DNA from 2 places in the Clostridium sp. JNZ X4-2 genome. Region 2 is predicted to be linked to the other one. Evidence: predicted binding sites of a transcription regulator. Region 2 holds the regulator's gene; the other holds the start of a gene.

Region 1 (7,146 bases), 570 kb from region 2:
GAATTGGTCTCAATACTGCCGGCCAGCCAAGCACTATGCCAATAAATAGTGCTATTATTTCTCCTATATTACAGGAAAGGAGAAATAATATGGACTTTTTTATATTATTATATATATTTCTTCCCTCTTTTACTGCTTCCACAATGGTTGAAAAATTGTCATCAGTCAATATCATATCTGAAGCGCCTTTAGCCACATCAGTTCCTGTAATTCCCATAGCCACACCTATGTCTGCAGCCTTCAGGGAAGGTGCATCATTTACGCCGTCTCCAGTCATAGAAACTATATTCCCCTTCTTTTTCAATGCCCTTACTATATTTACCTTGTGCTCAGGAGATACTCTGGCAAAAACCCTTAAATTATCAATTTTATCTTCTATTTCACCTTCAGATAATTTATTGAATTCATATCCCAGCATAACTTGAGATGAATCCTCTGCTATACCAAGTTCTTTTGCTATGGCAAAAGCTGTATTTTTATGATCTCCCGTAATCATAACTGTTCTTATACCGGATTTTCTGCATTCTTCTATGGACTTTTCCACATTCTCCCTGGGAGGATCTATCATCCCCACCAAACCCACAAACGTCAAATCACTTTCCATGGAATCAATTTGGATTTCAGTTGAATCCACCACTTTAAGAGCTGTACCCAGTACCCTAAGAGCATCATTTGACATTGAATCAGCTGCAGCAGTAACTTCTGACTTTAATTCCTCCGTAAAAGGAATCATACTGCCATTTGCATATATGGACTTACAAATTTTAATTAAATTATCCACGGCACCTTTTGTAATTATATTATATTTATCTCCAAATTTATTTAAAGTGGTCATAAGTTTTCTATCTGAATCAAAAGGTATTTCATCAACTCTGGAATGTAATTCATTTTCATTATCTTTATATATATTAAATTTAACTCCTAACTCCAGCAGTGCAATTTCCGTTGGATCTCCGGTTTGGGAATCTTCAGAATAAGTTGCATCACTGCAGAGCACCATATTCTTTACAAGGGCAGAATGTACCCTGTTATTCATATCCAGATATGAAATGTGGTTTAAAACACCATCCGCATAGAACCTTGTGACTGTCATCTTATTTTGAGTCAAAGTTCCTGTCTTGTCAGAACATATTATATTCACGGAACCCAGTGTCTCTATGGCAGGAAGTTTCCTTATTATAGCATTCTTTTTTATCATTCTCTGGACTCCCACTGCAAGCACTATAGTGACCATGGCCGGCAGACCTTCCGGAATGGCCGCCACAGCTAAACTTATAGCTGTTAAAAACATTTCAAACAGATCTCTTTTTTGAATTACTGCAACCACAAACATAAGGAGACATATTATAAGAACTACAAACCCCAGCATCTTGCCAAGCTGTGCCAGCTTAATCTGAAGAGGCGTTAAATTTTTTTCATTTTCCTCAAGCATTCTTGCTATTTTCCCTATTTCAGTATCCATGCCCACAGCCACGGCAACACCTACACCCCTTCCATAGGTAACCATGGTAGACATAAATGCCATGTTTTGTTGATCTCCAAGAGCTATGTTTTCACCTTTCAGTATGTTCTCCGCACATTTTTGTGACGGTACGGACTCCCCAGTGAGAGCTGATTCGTCTATTTTTAAATTTGCAGTCTCAATTAATCTTAAATCACAGGGTATATATTTACCTGCTTCCAAAACTACTATATCTCCTACCACTACATCCTCAGAAGATATTTCCATAATCTGTCCATTCCTTTTAACCAGTGCTTTCGGGTAAGAAAGCTTTTTTAAAGCTTCCAGTGCCTTTTCGGCCCTTGATTCCTGAATTAGCCCTATTACTGCATTTAATACAACTATAATTACTATAATAACCGCATCACTTATTTCCTTAAGTGCAGCGGAAATTACAGCTGCTGCCAATAATATATATATCAATACATCATTTATCTGTTCAAACAGGAGTTTTAAAATTGACTGCTTCTTTTTTTCAGATAATTTATTTAATCCATATTTCTCCCTTCTGATTAATGCTTCTTCAGAACTTAACCCATTTACAGCATCTGTATTAAATTCTTTTATTATCTCCTGGCTGCTTTTTTCAAACCACATAAAATCACCTACCTATGTTTTATTTTTTGAAAATACTATAATCTTATGCATATTAAATAATTTATTATGACTTTTACATAATAATCTTCAAGATATTTTATAGTTTATCCTACAAACGCCATTGATAAAAATCACTTTATTAGATATATATTACATATATGGTTATTACTTATGATAGAATTATACTATATGGAATAGGAAAACTCAACATATAATTATTTATTTTATATAACATAGTATCGTTAACCATGTCATTGAGTTCAATATTTAATACATATTTTTAATACAATTCACTATGTTTTTATTAAAATATTATATATAATGAATATAATATATATTTGTCAATATTTTAATAAAAAGCCAGGAGGTATATTATGGAAATTTCTAGAATTGGTGGAACCTCTCCTCATTCTTCAAGTAATAAAAATATAAAAATAAAAAAAGATTTTTCCCAGAGTTTTAACTCCCAAATGGAAAAAAAATCAGAAGAGCAGCTTAAAAACATGTTTGATAATATTAAAAAGAGAGGAAATAGATTATCTATAACCAAATGTTACACAGATGTTAAACTTTATAAAAAGATGATAAAAGAATATCTGGAATCGGTTTTAAAATACATGTACAATGTGAAAAAAGATATAAGTTTCTGGCAGACACAATATTTTATAACAGTGGACACCATAGATAAAAGACTGGAGGATCTTACTGAAATGCTTATGAATGATCAGAAGAAGAACTTGGATGTGGCCGCTACCATAGATGATATAAGTGGTCTTCTAGTGGATATATATAAATAAATTATTATATGACTGAGGCCAGCGGAAAGATTTCTTCATTTTCATCATATTTTTCATCAAATTGACTTATAGGAACAGGATTAGTCCCCTGCCTACTTCCATGGCAAATCCAGGTTTACTAAGGTATTCCATAAGCCAATCCCTATATAATATGTGAATTCTATCTTTTAACAGCACACTGCTTGTAATTTTCAGCTTTTTTAATATATCCCTGGGCTGAATTCCTCAGAAAATTTTTTTCCTCTTCCGTAAGCTGTCTCACGACTTTTGCCGGTGATCCCATACACATCACTCCAGATGGTATCTTTTTATTCTTGGTTACAAGGCTTCCAGCTCCTATAATGGTCAGTTCCCCAATTTCCGCATTATCTAAAATTATGGATCCCATGCCAATTAAGGAATACTTTCCAACTTTACCTCCATGTATTATTGCATTATGTCCCACGGTAACATATTCCCCTATTTCCACAGGATTCATTCCTCCACTGGTATGCAGGGTACAATTATCCTGTACATTACTTCCTTTTCCCACATATATATAATTCACATCACCCCTGAGTACAGCCCCAAACCATATACTGGCTTTCTCATGAATTTTGACTTTTCCTATAATTTCTGCATTATCTGCTATAAAACAATCCTTATCCACTTCCGGCATGTAATTTTGAAATTTTCTTATCATATGACTTAATCTCCTTCGTATTTATATTTATTTACATTTTAACACTAATTATAAACTACTTGGAGCTGAATTAGAAAGTATTTTATAAGTTTATATATCATAAAGTGTAAATAAACTTGTAAAAAGCAGCCTATTTAAAAACCAGGGTGAAATACGCCATATATATAAATTGAACTTTTATAAAATATATAATATAATATATAAGCACTATATGTAGTATTTATACATTCAAATGAATACTATATATAGTAGCAGCTATTTAAATATAAATACAAAATACATAGTTTTGATACAATAGCTTACATAAGGAGGTAAATTGTAATTGGATAGTATAAAAGACTTGTTTAAAAGATATTATACAAAATCCCTTGAAAAAGACAAGAATAAAACAGTATATGATTTATTTAAATGGAAAAAAACAGATGTATTTTTAAAAGATCATAAAACCCATAAAGTCCTGGTAGATATGAAGGATCTGGAATTCCCGGAGCAGTATTCCCAAAATTCCTGTGACATAATAGCCTCTAAATACTTTAGGAAAGCTGGCGTTCCAGGAAAGCTAGGCTATGAAAACAGTATGAAATCAGTAGCCCACAGGATGGTAAATTTTTGGTGTGAATCTTTAAAAGATGAAGGACTTATAAAAACAGAAGAGGAAAGTTCTATTTTTTATGATGAATGTGTATATGGGCTTTTAAATCAAATGTATGCTCCTAATTCTCCCCAATGGTTCAATACAGGTCTTAAATTATCCTATGGCATAAAAGGTATAAAACAGGGAAACTACTATTTTGATGATACCCTTAATAAAGTAATGGAATGTGAAGACAGTTATACCAGAACTCAGGCCTCCGCCTGTTTTATATTATCTATTGAAGATAAACTTTTAGGCCCCCATTCCATATCCCAGCAATTTGTAACAGAAACAAAGTTATTCAAAGGCGGATCAGGAACCGGTACCAATTTTTCCACCATAAGAGCAAAAGGTGAAAAATTATCTGGAGGCGGCTCATCCTCAGGACTTATGAGTTTTTTAAAAGCATTGGACAGAAATGCAGGTGCCATTAAATCCGGAGGCACTACAAGAAGAGCTGCAAAAATGGTGTGTCTGGATGTAAATCATCCTGAAATCATGGATTTCATAACCTGGAAATCAAAAGAAGAGGATAAGGTAAGGGCTCTTGGCAAAATGGGATACGATATGGATATTGATGGTGAGGCTTACGAAACTGTTTCGGGTCAAAACAGCAATAATTCAGTAAGATTTTCCAACAGCTTTATGGGTAAAGTAGACAGGTTAAAGGCAAATCCCGATGAAACCATCAATCTTACAGGCAGAGTTGATTCCAAAGTGACAAAAACAGAAAAAGTAAAAAAAATTTGGGATATGTTTAATACATCTGCCTGGAAATGTGCAGATCCTGCTCCCCAATTCAGTGATACTTTTAATGCCTGGCACACATGCCCTGCTGGAGAAGATGGAAAAGTAAATGCTTCTTATAACAGTATTAACTCCACAAACCCCTGCGGTGAGTACGCTTTTTTAGATAATACTTCCTGTAATCTTGCTTCTATAAATATATATAAATTTTATGATACAGATAAAGATATTTTTGATATAAAAGGATATTTGCATATAATCAGCCTGGTTCAGCTAATTCTTGAATCCTCTATACACTGGGGACAGTTTCCTACTGCAGACATTGCAAGGAAAACTCATCTTTTTAGAACCACGGGCCTTGGTATATCCAATATAGCATCATTATTTATGGTTATGGGCTATCCTTATGACTCAAATGAAGCCAGAACGCTGGCAGCTTCACTGGTGGGAATACTCACAGGTCAGTCCTATTATATATCCTCCCTTATGGCAAAAGAGGTAGGAGCTTTTGAAAAGTTTCAAATAAATAAGCCTTATATGATGAGAGTTCTTAGAAATCATGCCAGAGCAGCTTCTGTAGATATGGAATCATTTTCAAAGACCATAGGCTCCAGTTTTTCGAATGAATTTGAAGGATTAAATTATACTCCTCTAAAAGTAGATCTTGAACTTCTGAAAATACAGAATCTATCCTATATAGGAGATAAATTGAAGAGCTGCTGGACAGATGCACTTAAAAGCGGTGCCAAATTCGGCTATAGAAATGCTCAAGTTACAGTTATAGCACCTACTGGCACTATATCTTTTGCTATGGACTGTGGTGCTACTTCAATAGAACCATTTTTCAGTCATATCGTCTATAAAAAATTATCCGGCGGCGGATTTATGACAATTATAAATCCGGTGATAACTATAGCTTTAAAAAAACTTGGTTACACCGCTGAACAAATAGAAGATATATTATCTTATGTACTTGAAAAAGAAACTGTAACTGAAAATGATTTTACTTACGAAAAAATACTGGATGGTAAAATAGAAGGTGCTCCTCACTTAAAAGATGAACATCTTAATATATTTGACACTTCAAATAAATGCGGCAGCGGTGAAAGGTATATTGATCCTATGGGACACGTAAAAATGGTAGCCTCTATAACCCCCCTTATATCAGGTTCAGTGTCTAAAACTGTAAACTTACCCAAAAATGCTTCCACACAGGACTTTAAAGATGTAATCTTATCCTCCTGGAAACTTGGAATCAAGGGTATTACTTTATACAGGGATTCTTCTAAAGCAGCCCAGCCTTTAAATACAAGTCTGTCTGCTTCGGACAACATAAAGCTGGAAGACTTAACCTATAATCAACTTTTAAACAAGGCCAGGGATCTGCAAAAGGGAGTTAAATATTCCAAGAGGGATAAACCTGTGGGAATCCGCACGGGAACAACCCATCCTGCACAAATAGATGATGTGAAAATATATACCACTGTGAACAGATCCTCCAGTGGAGAAATATCTGAAATATATATAACTACAGATAGGGAGGGAACTATAATAATGGGACTTTTGAATTCCCTTTCCAAGGCAATATCCGTAATGCTCCAGTATCACGTGCCGGCACAGGATATATCCAGAATGCTGCGGGGTCAAAAATATGAGCCCTATGGATTTGTTCAAAAACATCCTTATATAAAATATGTGTCCTCCATATCTGATCTTGTAAGTAAGATAATAGATATAGAACTTGGAGACTTTTCCAGATGTCAGGTTAAACCTGAAAATTATGATAAAGACAGTTTGATTTTAGGCAGTTCTTCCACTGAATTAAATTCTCAAAAAATCAACACTACTGAAATCAGGACAAAAAAGACGGATGGAGAAAGGGTATATGGTTCCACCTGCCCTAATTGCTCCAGTACCAGAATGGTGAGAAACGGCACCTGCATGGTCTGCCTTGACTGTGGTTCCACCACAGGCTGCAGCTAAGCAGAGAACCCAAATCTTCGATTTGGTGTGAATCGGTTAACTCATAACACATAACAAATAGTTGACAGCATATACACTGTCAACTGTTTATATTTTATTATTGATTATACACTGATCCTTATTTAAAGGCTGTTCATCTGTATCATAAATACGTTCCATTGTAACCGTTTCACCTGGATTCATAATTACAAACTCCTTGTCATTC
Region 2 (7,146 bases):
TTAATTCTCACCCTGTTGCCAAAATTTCCACTAGCTATACTGGAAGTAGCGTGCTGGAGCTTTTCAATAGGTCTGACTATTGATTTTGAAAGTTTTTCCGCAAACAACACCGAAAGCAATATGGAAAAAATCATTATAATTATATAATATTTAAGGTAATTGCTTTCAAACCCTTTAATTGCCTTCATGGTAAGTGCACTTCGTATTATGTAGCCATCTCCAAATACAGTGGCAAAATACAATGTTTTCTTATTTGTAGTATCACTGAGCCTAATATCATAACCCGTTCCATTTCTTCTGGCTTCCTGTATTTCTTTTCTTGAATTGTGATTGCCCATACTTCCCTCTGAAGCTACTGAATCGCTGATCACCTTCCCACTTTTATCTATAAGAGTCTCTCTTATAATTGTATTTTTAAACTTTTTTACAGAAAAACTGCTTTTATTCTCTGATATCTGATATTTTATTACGTCTATTATAATTTGATTATTTAATTTCAAAGTCTGTTCCATATTTTCAATATACTCACGATTTTCAATAACTACAAACAATAAGGTGGTTATAAACATACTGAATATAAGGGTACACAACATGGAGATCATCAATTTTTTTTTCATCTTATCACCATCACCGCTTATTCCTCCGGATTGAATCTGTAACCAATGCCGCGAATGGTTTCTATGTATTTGGGCTTACTATCCTGAGCCTCTATTTTTTGTCTCAAATGCCTTATATGTACATCTATGGTTCTAGTTTCTCCAACATATTCATATCCCCATACCTTATCCAGCAAAAAATCCCTGGTCATAACCCTTCCCTTGTTTTCTACAAGTATTTTTAAAAGTTCAAATTCCTTCAGTGTCAACTCCACCTTGTTCCCATTCTTGATGACTTCATGCTTTTCAAAATCTACACTTATATCCCCAAATTTATAATTTTTATCTACAACCTTTATGTCAGTCCGCCTGAGAACGGCTTTAACCCTGGCTATAAGCTCTCTTATAGAAAAAGGTTTTGTTATATAATCATCTGCTCCAAGTTCAAGACCCAATACTCTGTCAAACTCCTCTCCCCTGGCAGTTATCATTATTATAGGTGTGGAAGATATGACAGCACTGTCCTTTCTTATTTCTTTACAAACCTCATAACCATCTAACTCTGGGAGCATAACATCCAGCAAAATAAGATCAGGTTTTTCTTTTTTTGCAATCTTTAATCCATTTAATCCATCACCTGCCACAACAACCTTATATCCATTCTTCTTAAGATTAAATCCAATAAGTTCACAAATATGTTCTTCATCATCTACTATCAATATTTTTTTCTGTGACATAATATTGCACCTCCGTGATACAGTTAATGATTATTAACAAGCTGCATTATACAACTGTTAGTCCTCTTCAGCAAGTGGATTCAAATAAATAAATGAAAACATTCTTCCCGTATTTTTATCTCTTCTGTAGGAATATAATTGGAATTCATCATTACATGCCGTACAGATATCCAGATAATTTATATTTTTTTCTTTAACTCCTTTTTCCTGTAGTTGATACAATATGCACTTTTTTAAATCCAAATTTATACCCTCAGATATATCTTTACCTCTGTAAAAAGATGAATTTTTAAATTTATCTATCAATTCTTCTCCCACCTCATAACAGCAACTGTGAATATGAGGTCCTACACATACCTGCAAATTCTCCGGTTTACTTTTAAAATCTCTTTTAAGTTTTTCAATTGATTTAGAAACAATGCACGCTAGTGTTCCCTTCCATCCACTGTGAACTGCAGCTATTACTTTTTCTTTTTCATCATATATAAGTACCGGAACACAATCCGCATTAAAAACTCCTACAGCCGTATAGGGCTTATTTGTAATTATGCCATCTCCATCCTCCATATTATTATTATAATCAATAACTTTACATCCATGTACCTGATTCAAATACCCTACATTCTTTAATTTAAACCAGTTTTTTAGGTTTTCAATATTTTTTCTTCCTTCATCCTCTGCCTTATTAAAATTCAAGTCGCCCTTAGATGTGGAAAATACTGCTTTTGCTCCTTTAAGATCTACACTTATAAATTCATATGGTCCAATCGAAATTTTTTTCATATTACCCTCCAAATTAATTTTATTCGAAGGCTGCTTCCATTGCTAAACACCCCCACTTGATAATGTGGAGGATAAGCACTGCTGCTGCCCCCGCTGGATAAGTTCTTCCCCTAAAGAATAACGTATTCTAAGCGCTAAAAGCACTAAGAATACTGTTAATAAGGTTCAGGTACAAAAAGCATCCCTTATGAACAAGCTCCGCCTGAACCTATAAATCACTTTATATAAAATACTTTAAATATATTTTAACATCATTTAATGATAACTGGAAATATATTTAAAAGCTTAACATTCTTAACTCAAATTTAACATAAATAAAATGGTATACATATGCATACCATTTTATTTATTTGAAATAAGATTTTTTATCTCTTCCATAAAAGTATTTATATCCTTGAATTGTCTGTAAACAGATGCGAATCTTACATAAGATACTTCATCCACCTTTTTTAAGCTCTCCATAATCATTTCTCCTATTTCAGAAGAGCTTATTTCCGTAAGCATTTTATTATTTACTTTTTTCTCCACTTCATCTGCTATGCTCTCAATTTGTTTTCTTGAAACAGGTCGCTTTTGACATGCTTTTATAAGTCCGTTCAATATTTTATTCCTATCAAAATACTCTCTATTCATATCCTTCTTTATGACTAACAATGGTACGTTTTCAATTTTTTCATAAGTAGTATACCTTTTATTACAGTTCAAACACTCTCTTCGTCTCCTTATAGCCATATCATCATCTGTAGATCTAGAGTCCACTACCTTACTTTCTCCATATCCACAATAAGGGCATTTCACCTTAATTCACGTCCTTTGTATAATATAATATATAAGTAATTATACACCTTTTTGCTGAAGATTCTACTGGTTATTTTAATTATTACAGCTTACGCTATAACTTTATTTAGACAATATAGAACTTTTTAAACTTTGTCTGCCAATTTTTCTCCATCTATTAAAATTACATCTACCCCTATCTTTTTTATATTTTCCCAAGGTACTTCTATATCTTCATTTTTGCTAAACAAGGATATTTTAGAAGTCTGAGAAGGCAAAACAACAGATATTATCCTGTGTTCATCACAGTCTATCTTTAAATCCTTTATAAACCCCAATTTTGTACCGGTGTTTACATCTATAATTTCCATATCCTTTAAATTAGTCAAGGAAAATAAATCACCTTCCATATCCATGTATGTACACCCCTCCATCCTTTTTTATAAAACATAAAATTCAACTTACCATATATTTAGCTTTTATATATAATTCCTCATATGCCTTAATGCAGTCTTTTCCAGTCTAGATACTTGAGCTTGAGATATTCCTATTTCATCTGCCACCTCCATTTGAGTTCTGCCATCAAAAAATCTCAAATTAAGAATCAATTTTTCTCTGTTATTTAATTTTTTCATGGCTTCCTTTATAGCTATATTTTCAAGCCAATTTTCATCTACATTTTTAGTATCACTTATCTGATCCATTACATAAATAGCATCTCCTCCATCATGATATATGGGTTCAAATAAAGATACCGGATCTTGAATTGCATCTAATGCAAATACCACTTCTTCCCTAGGTATTTGTAATTCTTTAGCTATTTGAGATATAGTTGGCTCCTTGTTATTTTCTCTTATTAATCTATCTCTAACTTGAAGTGCTCTATAGGCAATGTCTCTCAGTGATCTGCTTACTCTTATTGAGTTGTTGTCCCTCAAGTATCTTCTTATCTCACCTATAATCATAGGAACTGCATAAGTTGAAAATTTAACATTTTGACTTAAATCAAAGTTGTCAATAGCTTTCATAAGTCCTATACATCCTACTTGAAATAGATCATCTACGTTTTCTCCCCTATTGTTAAACCTCTGTATTACACTTAACACCAATCTTAAATTGCCTTTTATAAATTTTTCTCTGGCACTATTGTCCCCTTGCTGCATTTTTATTAAAAGTTCTTTCATTTCCTTTCCTTTTAGAACTGGCAATTTTGATGTATTTACGCCGCAAATCTCAACCTTATTAATTATCATGTAATCAGCCCCTTTAGAATATATAGCATTTTAAGTATTTACTAAGAGGCCGGATTTTATACTAAAGACAACCTTACAACATTTTATTTATTTCCTTTTTTAATCTTTTTATTATTCTCTTTTCAAGTCTGGAAATATAGGACTGTGATATACCCAGCAAATCCGCAACTTCTCTTTGAGTTCTTTCTTTTTTGCCATTCAATCCAAATCTCAAATTTACTATTTCCTTTTCCCTGTCACTTAATTTTTTCATGGCAATAACCAAAAGCTGCCTATCTACCTCATCTTCTATAAAATTATATACCACATCATTATCAGTGCCTAAAATATCAGAAAGCAGTAATTCATTGCCATCCCAGTCCACATTTAGAGGTTCATAAAAGGAGATTTCCGCCTTTACCTTGCTGTTTCTCCTCAAATACATAAGTATCTCATTTTCTATGCACCTGGATGCATAAGTAGCTAATTTTATCTTCTTTTCGGGATTAAAGGTATTTACTGCTTTTATAAGTCCTATAGCTCCCACTGACACCAAGTCTTCCACATTTACCCCTGTGTTTTCAAATTTTCTGGCTATGTAAACTACTAATCGAAGGTTTCTTTCTATAAGCGTAGACCTTACCTTTTCGTCTCCTGAAACCAATTTTGAAACCAATTCTTCTTCTTCCTTTTTACTCAGAGGCGGTGGCAGTACATCATTGCCGCCTATATAATATATATCTCTTATTACAAATTTAAATTTCACCAGTATCCTGTTCAATAACATTTTTAACTTAAGCATAATTATCCTCCACTATCAATTGTTTTTTACTATTTATATAATTGTGACCATTACATTACTCCTCTGGATAAAAGAGCATGATAATCACCAAGTTTACTTAATTTTTCCTGGCAAATGGCAATTATAACTTCCCTGTATTTAACTTCTTCTCCCAAATCTATTTTTATTATATCAGGCTTAAAACCTTGAAGCTTTCCACAGGCACCATTTATAACCCTATAAGGTATATAGAATTCACATACCCCTTCTAAATTTATGTTTTCAAGTACAGATTTTTCAACTATTATTACTGGTAAATTAGTTACCGGTTCCCTGAGTTCATTTCCAGTATCCAGGAAAGCCTTAACTGTTTTACATTTATTTTTGAATACAATATCCACATTGTAGACTAGTGTATACAGATTGTTTCTGTCTTTGACATAAACCACTAATCTGTCAATAGTTATATACAATAGCATAAGTGAAGTAAAAAGCCATTGATATGGAAAATTGATTATAATAGGGCCATCCACATAAGAATATATGCTATATTGAATAAATATACATAACCCCGCCAGCAGCATTGAATAGAGAATAAATACCGATAATATTTTCAGATTAACCATAAAACCTCTATTGCCAAAAGAAACATAAACCAATACAATTGAAACTATGATTTTGAAATAAAAGGCGGAAAACAAGCTCAAACTTGGGTAAACCAGCGTAATTGTATAAATACTCCCCATGGCTGCTGCTAGAAACATAAATCCAAATCTCATTTTTAATTTGAGAGTTCTGCCAGTAATGTATAACAAGAAAAAGTCCACTGTTAAATTTATTAAGATTAGCAAGTCTATATATACAACCAAATATGCAATCACCTCCACCCTTATCTCCTGTATTTGCTTTTAATTATATACCTATGTATTTCAAAATTTTGTCATTTCTTAATTTTTGCTAATATTTTTATCTTCTATAATATGTCACAAAATTTCCTTTTATTCCTATATGATTTTTACCACTTGAAATTTTCAGCTAAATAAAAAATCACAGCTGACATTAGTTTGCCAGCTGTGATTTTCTCACTTTTTCTGCCTTCTTAAAAAAGCAGGTATTTCTAGGTTATTCTCATTGAATTTTTCGTATTCTACAGAAGCAGCTGCTTCATTTCTACTATTTCTTATACCTGTAGGGTTAGAAACATCTGTGTCTGTTTTGGAAGATGCCTCTCTTTTAACTTCTCCTTTATCCGATTCAAAACCCGTTGCTATTACAGTAATCCTTATTTCATCCTTTATATCCTCATCTATAACGGCTCCAAAGATTATGTTTGCATCAGGATCTGCTGCTTCTTGAACTATTTCAGCTGCTTCATTTATTTCCAGCAGCCCAAGATCCTGCCCGCCGGTTATATTTAAAAGCACCCCGGTAGCACCAACTATTGAAGTTTCCAGCAGAGGACTTGATATTGCCTGTTTTGCCGCATCCTGAGCCCTGTTATCACCATTTCCCTTTCCTACACCCATATGTGCAAGACCCTTATCTATCATAATTGTTCTTACATCTGCAAAGTCCAGATTTACAAGTCCAGGTATAGTAATTAAATCTGATATACCTTGTACACCTTGTCTTAAAACATCATCGGCAAATTTAAAAGATTCCATTAAAGTGGTTTTTTTATCCACTACGGAAAGAAGTCTTTCATTTGGAATGGTAACCAGTGTATCTACTTTTTCCTTCAAATTTTTTATTCCCATTTCTGCATGCAGCATTCTCTTTCTGCCTTCAAAGGGGAAAGGTTTGGTAACTACACCTACAGTAAGTATTCCCATAGATTTAGCCAGCTCTGCAATTATAGGTGCTGCTCCGGTACCAGTTCCCCCACCCATGCCAGCTGTAATAAATACCATATCTGCTCCCTTTATAGCCTGAGATATTTCATCTTTATTTTCTTCTGCAGCCTTCTGTCCTATCTCTGGATTGGCTCCTGCCCCAAGACCTTTGGTAAGTTTATCTCCTATCTGTATTTTTTGTGATGCCTGTGAAAGCATCAGTGCCTGTTTATCTGTATTTATAGCTATAAATTCAACATTTTTTAATCCTTCTTTTATCATTCTATTTACAGCATTGTTTCCTCCGCCACCACATCCTATTACTTTTATCTGAGCAAACTGCTGAACATCAACATCGAAATCTAACACAATACCTCTACCTCCTTTATTAAAAAAAATCCGTAAAAA

The links. The regulator NrdR, encoded in region 2, represses ribonucleotide reductase genes. The targets are predictions, from matches to a motif close to CACNANATNTNGTG.
Region 1: ACYUJ6_RS03835 (vitamin B12-dependent ribonucleotide reductase) is a predicted target of NrdR. The motif match lies at 3,783-3,796, and genes of this name have one in related genera.

What each region holds. Positions count from the first base shown of each region.
Region 1 covers NZ_CM142685.1:812,918-820,063, reverse strand. Annotated here, with positions in the region: gene ACYUJ6_RS03850 (calcium-translocating P-type ATPase, PMCA-type) at 1-2,098, opposite strand, end outside; gene ACYUJ6_RS03845 (YaaR family protein) at 2,473-2,895, shown strand; gene ACYUJ6_RS03840 (gamma carbonic anhydrase family protein) at 3,056-3,577, opposite strand; gene ACYUJ6_RS03835 (vitamin B12-dependent ribonucleotide reductase) at 3,900-6,941, shown strand; gene ACYUJ6_RS03830 (DUF1638 domain-containing protein) at 7,029-7,146, opposite strand, start outside.
Region 2 covers NZ_CM142685.1:1,385,803-1,392,948, reverse strand. Annotated here, with positions in the region: gene pnpS (two-component system histidine kinase PnpS) at 1-617, opposite strand, end outside; gene ACYUJ6_RS06720 (response regulator transcription factor) at 635-1,333, opposite strand; gene pgeF (peptidoglycan editing factor PgeF) at 1,391-2,116, opposite strand; gene nrdR (transcriptional regulator NrdR) at 2,459-2,914, opposite strand; gene ACYUJ6_RS06705 (YlmC/YmxH family sporulation protein) at 3,040-3,309, opposite strand; gene sigG (RNA polymerase sporulation sigma factor SigG) at 3,373-4,146, opposite strand; gene sigE (RNA polymerase sporulation sigma factor SigE) at 4,220-4,927, opposite strand; gene spoIIGA (sigma-E processing peptidase SpoIIGA) at 4,978-5,787, opposite strand; gene ftsZ (cell division protein FtsZ) at 5,989-7,107, opposite strand; gene ftsA (cell division protein FtsA) at 7,127-7,146, opposite strand, start outside.